2 regions of the Arthrobacter sedimenti genome follow, and region 2 is predicted to be linked to the other one. Evidence: riboswitches for the same ligand, from Rfam matches in the RefSeq annotation. Region 2 holds a riboswitch; the other holds the start of a gene.
What was found. A riboswitch is a leader RNA that binds a small molecule or an ion and turns the genes downstream of it on or off. The one in region 2 is predicted to bind S-adenosylmethionine.
Positions count from the first base shown of each region.

Region 1: linked by a shared signal. The riboswitch ahead of ACFO0G_RS07170 (bifunctional o-acetylhomoserine/o-acetylserine sulfhydrylase) and the one ahead of ACFO0G_RS15905 (cobalamin-independent methionine synthase II family protein) in region 2 are both predicted to bind S-adenosylmethionine.

Region 1 covers NZ_JBHSDQ010000002.1:425,581-429,742, reverse strand. The annotation lists gene ACFO0G_RS07170 (bifunctional o-acetylhomoserine/o-acetylserine sulfhydrylase) at 1-1,307, opposite strand, end outside; SAM riboswitch class IV at 1,352-1,466, opposite strand; gene ACFO0G_RS07165 (VOC family protein) at 1,618-2,256, shown strand; gene ACFO0G_RS07160 (HNH endonuclease signature motif containing protein) at 2,733-4,162, shown strand, end outside.
Region 2 covers NZ_JBHSDQ010000007.1:97,058-101,219, reverse strand. The annotation lists gene ACFO0G_RS15915 (adenylosuccinate synthase) at 1-1,265, opposite strand, end outside; gene ACFO0G_RS15910 (M14 family zinc carboxypeptidase) at 1,502-2,566, opposite strand; SAM riboswitch class I at 2,798-2,902, shown strand; gene ACFO0G_RS15905 (cobalamin-independent methionine synthase II family protein) at 2,916-4,124, shown strand.

The sequences.
Region 1 (4,162 bases), on a different contig from region 2:
TTCGCAGCCCTGAAGCCCGCTTCCAGGTCGGCGAGGATGTCGTCGATGTGTTCCAGCCCCACGGAAAGCCTGACGAGTCCCGGGTGCACCCCGGCCACAGCCTGCTGCTCCGGGGAGAGCTGGCTGTGGGTGGTCGACGCCGGGTGGATGACCAGGGAGCGCACGTCGCCGATGTTGGCCACATGGGAGTGCAGCTCCAGGGCGTCGACGAAGCGTTTGCCCGCCTCCGCTCCGCCGGCCAGGTTGAAGGCGACGACGGCGCCCGTCCCCTTGGGCCCGTACTTGCGGCCACGCTCGTACCAGGGGCTGGACGGCAGCCCGGCATAGGCGACCGATTCGACGTCGTGCCTTGCCTCAAGCCAGCGCGCCACTTCCGTGGCGTTGGCAACGTGGCGCTCCACCCGCAGGCTCAAAGTCTCCAGGCCCTGGGAAATCAGGAAGGCGTTGAAGGGCGAGACCGCCGAGCCCAGGTCGCGCAGGAGCTGGACCCGCGCCTTGAGGATGTAGGAGAAGTTGGCCCCCAGCGCTCCATCGGCTCCCAGATCGCGGGCGTAGACCAGCCCGTTGTAGGTGGGATCCGGGGTGTTGAAGCCTGGGAACCGTTCCGGGTCCTTGCTGAAATCGAACTTGCCGGAATCGACGATCACGCCGGCGATGGCTGTGCCGTGGCCGCCCAGGTACTTGGTGGCGGAATGGATCACGATGTCCGCGCCCCACTCCAGCGGGCGGATGAGGTACGGGGTGGAGAGGGTGTTGTCCACGATGAGGGGCACGCCGGCCTGGTGGGCGACTTCGGAGATGCCCTCGATGTCCAGGACGTCCTGGCGGGGGTTGGAGACCACTTCACCGAAGAAGAGCTTGGTGTTGGGCTGGACTGCGTTGCGCCACTGGTCCAAGTTGTCGGGGTCCTCCACGAACGTGACGGAGATGCCGAACTTTTTCAGGGTGTGGGCGAACAGGTTATAGGTTCCGCCGTAGAGGCTGGGGCTGGCCACGATGTGGTCGCCGGCCTCCGCGATATTCAGGACCGCGAACGTTTCAGCGGCCTGGCCGGAACTCAGCAGCAGCGCTGCCAAACCACCTTCGAGGCTGGCGATCCGCTGTTCCACTGCGTCCTGCGTCGGGTTGCCGATGCGGGTGTAGATGGGCGCGAGTTCGGACAGTGCGAAGCGGTTTGCCGCGCTCTCGGCTGTAGGGAACACGAAGGACGTGGTCTGGTAGATGGGCAGGGCACGGGCTCCCGCGGCACTGTCCACTTCCTGGCCGGCGTGGATCTGGCGGGTTTCGAAGGACCAACCGTTGGACATCCAAATCTCCTTTGACATGGGCCCGGCATGCTCACCGGCAGTGCGGGCCGCGCTTGCTGCCGACTCTTGCCGGACAGCCAAGTCTTCACCCGGGGCACCCCACCGCGGATGGAGGGTTGCCGGCCAGCGAGCCGGGGCTTGGCGCTGGCACTCATGACCTGCGCCAAGTCTAGGAACAGCGTTGTTGCTGTGAACAGGATTGTGACGAACATGGTCTTTTCGGCGGCCTCCCCATGGCCATTGAGTGCGCGCAAATCCAGTAAGGGTACCCTTAGCTGAGAGCCGCATCACAAAGTGCCAAGATGTTGCCATGCGCATGGATCACGTCTCTTACGCCTGTGAACACGACGGCCTCGCGGCCACCACCGAACGTATTGCAACTGCCCTCGGCGTTGAGGCAGTGAAGGGCGGGGTACACCCCCGGTTCGGAACCCGGAATATGATCATCCCGCTCGCCGGTCACAAGTACCTCGAGGTTGTGGAGGTCCTGGACCACCCCGCATCGGACAAGGCACCGTTTGGACAGGCCGTAAGGGCCCGATCCGCGGCAGGCGGCGGCTGGATGGGCTGGTGCGTCGAAGTGGACGACCTCGCCCCTTTCGAGGAACGCCTCGGCCGCTCCGCTGTCAACGGCAACCGCAAGTTCCCGGACGGGCGCGAGCTGGTCTGGAAGCAGATCGGCATCCTGGGCCTCATTGCCGATCCCCAGGTCCCGTACATGCTCAAGTGGGAGGGTGATCCCTCACTTCACCCGTCCAACGCCTACGAGAGCAGCCTCAAGATGAGCTGCCTGACCATCGCAGGCTCCGCCTCCCGGGTCACCGAGTGGCTGGGTGAGCCGGTGGAGAAGCCGCTTGAGGACGTTGCGGTCGAGTGGGTCGCACCTCACGGGACGCCGGGCATCCTGTCGGTCACGTTCGAAACCGCCAACGGGGCTGTCACTCTCTGACGCTCCAGCTTCCCTTGTTGGGAGATGAGTGCGCCGGGTCCATGCCCGGATAATCTTCGGCCGCCATGAGGTGGTGACAACGGCGTCACCACCTCATGGCGGCCGAATTCATTTAAGCAGCGGCTGCTTTCGCCTGGTCAGAGCCGCGGATTTTTCTGCGCCATGCATGTTCCTTTGCGCGCGCCGGGCGTCTGGGCTGCGGCAGGGAACCTTCGCATAGAAAACGTACGACGGCGGCTGGCGGGCTTTGTGCTCCGGCTGGCGCGCTCCGGCGCTGCATCTATTCCTTTTCGCACCACATATATTCCTGCGCCACGCATATTCCTTTTCGCGACGAGTATATGGGGCTCGAAAAGGAACATGCGCGGCGAAAACGTACGACCGCGGTACTAGACTGGCGCGCCCCCGGGCGCCGGTCCATGCCGTAAGTCTGCATGACAGGTTTGAATGTCAGTGCCTCGAGGGACGATGTTCGTATGGGAATCAGCAGGGGTGTGGGGGCAGGTGCGGAAGGCGTTCATGCCTCCGTGGCCGCTCTTGATGCCTTGGACCGGGAGGATGGGTTCCTGGCCTCCGGCACTGCTGTTGGTTCGGGTGCAGCTGTTGGTTCCGGTGCTGCTGCTGTTGGTTCCGGTGCTGCTGCTGTTGGTTCCGGTGCTGATGTGTTGCAGCGGCGGTATGAGATCCGGCTGGAACGGCTCGAAGTTATCGCCCGGCTGGAGGCGCGGCTGTCCGCGATGAAGGCACGGGACTCAGCCGAGGCCGTCGGGTTTCAGCAGGCCATGACACCGCCGGACGCGTCCCTGCACGACCGCACCTACGCGGAGATGTCCGTAGTGGAGGAAATCGCCGGAGTCCTGACCATCAGCTCCGCCGCCGCCGGGGCGTTCCTGGAACAGTCCCGGAAGGTTTGCTCCCTCCCACCCGTCTTCGAGGCCCTGGCCGCCGGTGACATGTCCTGGCAGCACGCGAAGGTCATCGTCGATGAAACCGAAGGCCTAACTCCTGAGGGCGCGGTGAAGTTGGTGGCGCATTTCTTCGACCCCGACGCACCCAACGCCGCCCGCGGCGCAGCCCCGGGTGAACTCGTCCCCTCCCGGTTCCGGGCTAAGGTCCGTGGCTGGCGCGAACGCCACCACCCCGAATCCATCGAAAGACGCCACACCAAAGGTTGTGCCGACCGGCGCATGGAATACACCCCCGACCGCGACGGCATGGCCTGGATCTCCCTCCACCTCCCCGGCGACACCGCCTGCGCCATCTGGAACCGCACCACCGCCACCGCCCGCGGCCTCCAAGGCCCCAACGAACCACGCACCATCACCCAACTCCGCCCCGACATCGCAGCATCACTGCTCCTCAGCACCGGCAACGCCATGGAGACCAACCGCAACACCACCGCTGCAGCAACCGAGCCGGTCAGCAACGATGAAGGAACCGGTAACGACGACGGGACCGGCACCGCTGCCGGTTCGCGGCCCGTCCGGGAGATCGGGAAGGTACCCGCCCCGCGGGCCGATGTCCTGGTCATGGTGCCGGTGCTCTCCCTGCTGGGTGCGACGGATGAGCCGGCAGTACTGGACGGGGTGGGACCGATCCCGGCCTCGATGGCACGCAAACTCGTCGCGGACGGGGCGGAGTCCTTCTACCGGGTCCTGGTCGACCCCAGGGACGGGGCACCGCTGGAGATCGGGAGGAGGAACTACCGGCTCACCGAGTCCATCAAACGCTGGATCAGGATGCGCGACGCCAAATGCACCTTCCCCGGCTGCACCAACCGCACTCCGGACAACGAAACCGACCACCTCCAAGCCTGGCAACACGGCGGCAGTACTGATGTCAGCAACCTGGCGCAGCTCTGCCCCAAGCACCACCGGCTCAAACACCACAGCCAGTGGACACCGGA
Region 2 (4,162 bases):
ACAATCGTCTGGTCCCTGTCCGGGCCAACGCCAATGGCAGAGAACCGGGTGCCGGAGAGCTTCTCCAGCGCCAGCACGTAGTTCCGCGCGTTCTCCGGCAGGTCCGCAAGGGTCCGGGCGCCGGTGATGTCCTCGGTCCAGCCGTCGAAGTACTCGAAGATCGGCTTGGCGTGGTGGAACTCGGTCTGCGTCATGGGCATTTCGTCGTGCCGGACTCCGTCCACGTCGTAGGCCACGCACACGGGGATCTGTTCGATGCCGGTGAGCACGTCCAGTTTGGTCACGAAGTAGTCCGTGAAGCCGTTGACGCGGGAGGCGTGGCGGGCCAGGACGGCGTCGTACCAGCCGCAGCGGCGCGGCCGGCCGGTGTTGACGCCGAACTCACCGCCCGTCTTCTGCAGGTACATGCCCATCTCGTCGAAGAGTTCCGTGGGGAAGGGGCCGGCGCCAACGCGGGTGGTGTAGGCCTTGATGATGCCGATGGAGCGCGAGATCCGGGTGGGCCCGATGCCGGAGCCAACCGATGCGCCGCCTGCGGTGGGGTTGGAGGAGGTGACGAACGGGTAGGTGCCATGGTCCACATCGAGGAACGTCGCCTGGCCGCCTTCCATGAGGACCACCTTGCCTTCGTCCAGGGCGGAGTTCAGGACCAGGGTGCTGTCGATGACCAGCGGGCGGAGCCGCTCGGCGAAGGACAGGAAGTACTCCACGATCTCGTCAACCACCACGCTGCGGCGGTTGTAGACCTTGACCAGGAGTTCGTTCTTCTGGCGCAGCGAGCCTTCCACCTTCTGGCGGAGGATGGATTCGTCAAAGACGTCCTGGACGCGGATGCCCAACCGGGCAACTTTGTCCATGTAGGCGGGGCCGATGCCGCGGCCCGTGGTGCCGATGGCACGCTTGCCGAGGAATCGCTCGGTCACCTTGTCCAGGACCTGGTGGTACGGGGCCACCAGGTGGGCGTTGGCGGAGACGCGCAGCCTGGACGTGTCGGCGCCACGGGCCTGCAGGCCGTCGATTTCCTGGAAGAGTGCCTCGAGGTTCACAACGCAGCCGTTGCCGATGATGGGAACGGCATTGGGGCTGAGAATGCCTGCCGGCAGCAGCTTGAGTTCGTACTTTTCACCGCCCACGACGACGGTGTGCCCGGCGTTGTTGCCGCCGTTGGGCTTGACGACGTAGTCAACACGGCCGCCCAGCAAATCGGTGGCCTTGCCTTTTCCTTCGTCGCCCCACTGGGCTCCTACGATCACAATTGCTGGCATGGGATCCTCCCCCATTCGTTCGGGCTGCCCGGGTCCGGCCACCAGGTGGCAGGCCTATGCAGCGCCGTTCATGAGAATGCCCCGAACATACCGGCCTTCGCGCGGCCGCAGCACGGCACGGCGAAGGAAGAGTCCCGGGGCTCTTACCACCCAAGTTTAGCCGATGGGGCACTTTGTCCACCGTTTGGCCCGCCGCTGCCCTTCAGGCGTATAGGGCAGCGGCGGCCCTTGGCGCGCTATTCGTCGTCCGCCTCCCCGGCGGGCCGGGACGTCTGCTCGGCGAGGGTGTCCCAGAAGGAGGTGTCGGCGTCGGCAATGGAACCGTCCGCAATGGCGGCGGCGGTGGACGTCAGCGTGGTGACCGTCTGCTTGATCAGGTAGCCGTTGCTGCGCTGGCCCAGCGCGTAGCCGTCCAGGTAGTGGTCGGACATGCCGCGCATCTCGAAGAGCAAGGTGGCGATGCCGTATTCCACGGAGATGCCGTTGCGGCTGATGGTCTCGGCGCTGCCGCCCTGGTACTTGCCCAGGTGGCCCCAGCCGGTCGAGTCGACGTTGTTGAAGACCACGGCGCCCAGCTGCTTCGACTTTTCGACGACGGCGGGATCTGCGTTGGGAGTGGTGGGGTACAGGATGGAGCCGGAGACCAGCTTGCCGTCACGCTCGGCGCGGGTGCCCTGGTGGTGCAGGTCGATCATGTAGTCGATCCGGTACTTGCGCATCACGTTGTTGTGCAGCGCCTGGGTTTCCGGCTGGACCTTGGCCACGTGGTCGCGGTTCAGGTCCACGCCCTGGGCGTTGTAGCGGGTGAGGTGCCGGTCCCCCTTGGCGAGGTAGTTGTCCAGGGAGAAGTTGACGTCCCCCATGGCGCCATCCGCGTTAAGCATGGGCACCACCAGGATGTTCACGCCTTTGAGGATGTCCGCCGATTTGCCGGTGCCCAGGTGCTTGATGAACTCCATGGCGCCCTCGGTGGTGAGCTGTTCGTTGCCGTGCTGCTGGGTCAGGTAGAGGATGGTGGGCTTGGCCGGATCGGAAATGTACTTGACCAGGTGGATGTCGCGGCCCTTCACGGTCTGGCCGATGACTTCCAGTTCCATGGCGGGCTGCTTGGCGTCCTGGTCCTTCAGGAAGGAAACCATCTGGTCATAGGTGGCCAGTTTTGTTGTGGTGATCTGGCCGTTGCCGTCATAGCCGGGGCCTTCGCCCACTGCGATGGCCAGCGGCGCCGGTCCGGCCACGACGGCGAGCGCCAGGGCGCCGGAAAGGGCAAGGTTCCTGAAGGTTGCCAGGGATTTGTTCACGGTGAATGACCTCTTCTTTGGGTGCGATGCGCTTCGTGCGAGTGGGCAGTCAGCCATCGTTTCCCTCATTTGGCTGTGACAAGAGCCAACCAAGCTGGACAGAATCTGTCAATACGCTGGACGAAAGCTGTAAGTACGCCAACAGCACAGAAGAAGTAAGCGCCGGCATCTGGTGCGACACAAAGCGGACAGGACTTGCCCAGACCCGCGCTTCTCGCTTTAAGTGAGAGGGAACCATCCGGAGCGGCCGAGAGACCTGGCTCGATGACGCCGCAGCAACCACGGTCCAGCAGGAGTCCTGCTGGCCGAAGGTGCTACTGCCAGGACCGATGGAAAGAGAGATTCCAGCATGTCCCTGAACACCGACCACATCCGCGTCACCCACGCCGGTTCCCTCCCCCGCACCCCGGAACTCATCGCAGCAAATGCGGCCAAGGAAGCCGACGGCATCACCCCGGAATTCCTTGATCTCCTCGAGGCCTCGGTGGTGGACATTGTCCAGCGACAAAAAGACCTGGGCGTCGACATCGCCAACGACGGCGAGTACGGCCACACCATGTCCACTTCCGTGGACTACGGCGCTTGGTGGAACTACTCGTTTTCCCGACTCGGCGGCCTGGAACCGACCAACGTGGACCGCTGGGCCGACTCGCAAGTCCACCGCTCCTCGCCGGGCCACATCGTCCTGACCTCCTTTCCGGACCGCCGCGACCGGCAGAAGTTCAACGACGCCTATAGCGATCCGTCCTCGGGCATCCTCTCAAACCGCAAGTCGGTCACCCAGCCCAAGATCGCCGGGCCGCTGACGTACACGGGCCAGGACCTTGTGGCGTCGGACATCAGGAACCTGAAGACCGGGCTGGCCGCTGCGGGCCTCTCCGACGGTTTCGTGGCCTCGCTTTCCCCCGGCTCCTGCGCCCGGGTGGCCAATGAGTACTACAAGTCCGACGAGGAACTGGTCTACGCCTGTGCCGACGCCATGCGGGAGGAATACAAGGCGATCATCGACGCCGGACTCACCGTGCAGCTCGACGACCCGTCCCTGGCCGAGAGCTGGGACCAGATCAACCCCGAACCGTCGTTGGAGGACTACCTGAAGTTCATCCAATTGCGCGTCGAGGCTACCAATTGGGCCCTCCGGGACCTTCCGCAGGAGCAAATCCGGCTGCACGTCTGCTGGGGTTCCTGGCACGGCCCGCACACCACCGACATCCCGTTCGCAGACATCATCGGCTCCGTGCTGCAGGTCAACGCCGGCGCCTACTCCTTCGAGGCTGCCAACGTGCGCCACGAACACGAATGGCGGATCTGGGAGGACACCAAGCTCCCCGAAGGCAAGGTGATCATTCCGGGCGTCGTATCGCACGCCACAAACGTCGTGGAGCACCCGGACCTGGTGGCGGACCGCATCGTCCGTTTCGCCGACGTGGTGGGCCGGGAGAACGTCATTGCCTCCACCGACTGCGGCCTGGGCGGCCGCGTGCACCCGCAGATTGCCTTCGCCAAGCTGGAGGCGTTGGGCGAGGGTGCCCGCCGCGCCACCAACCGGCTCTGGTAAATACGCCTGCAGTCCGGGCGCCGGCTGTTCCTTCCATC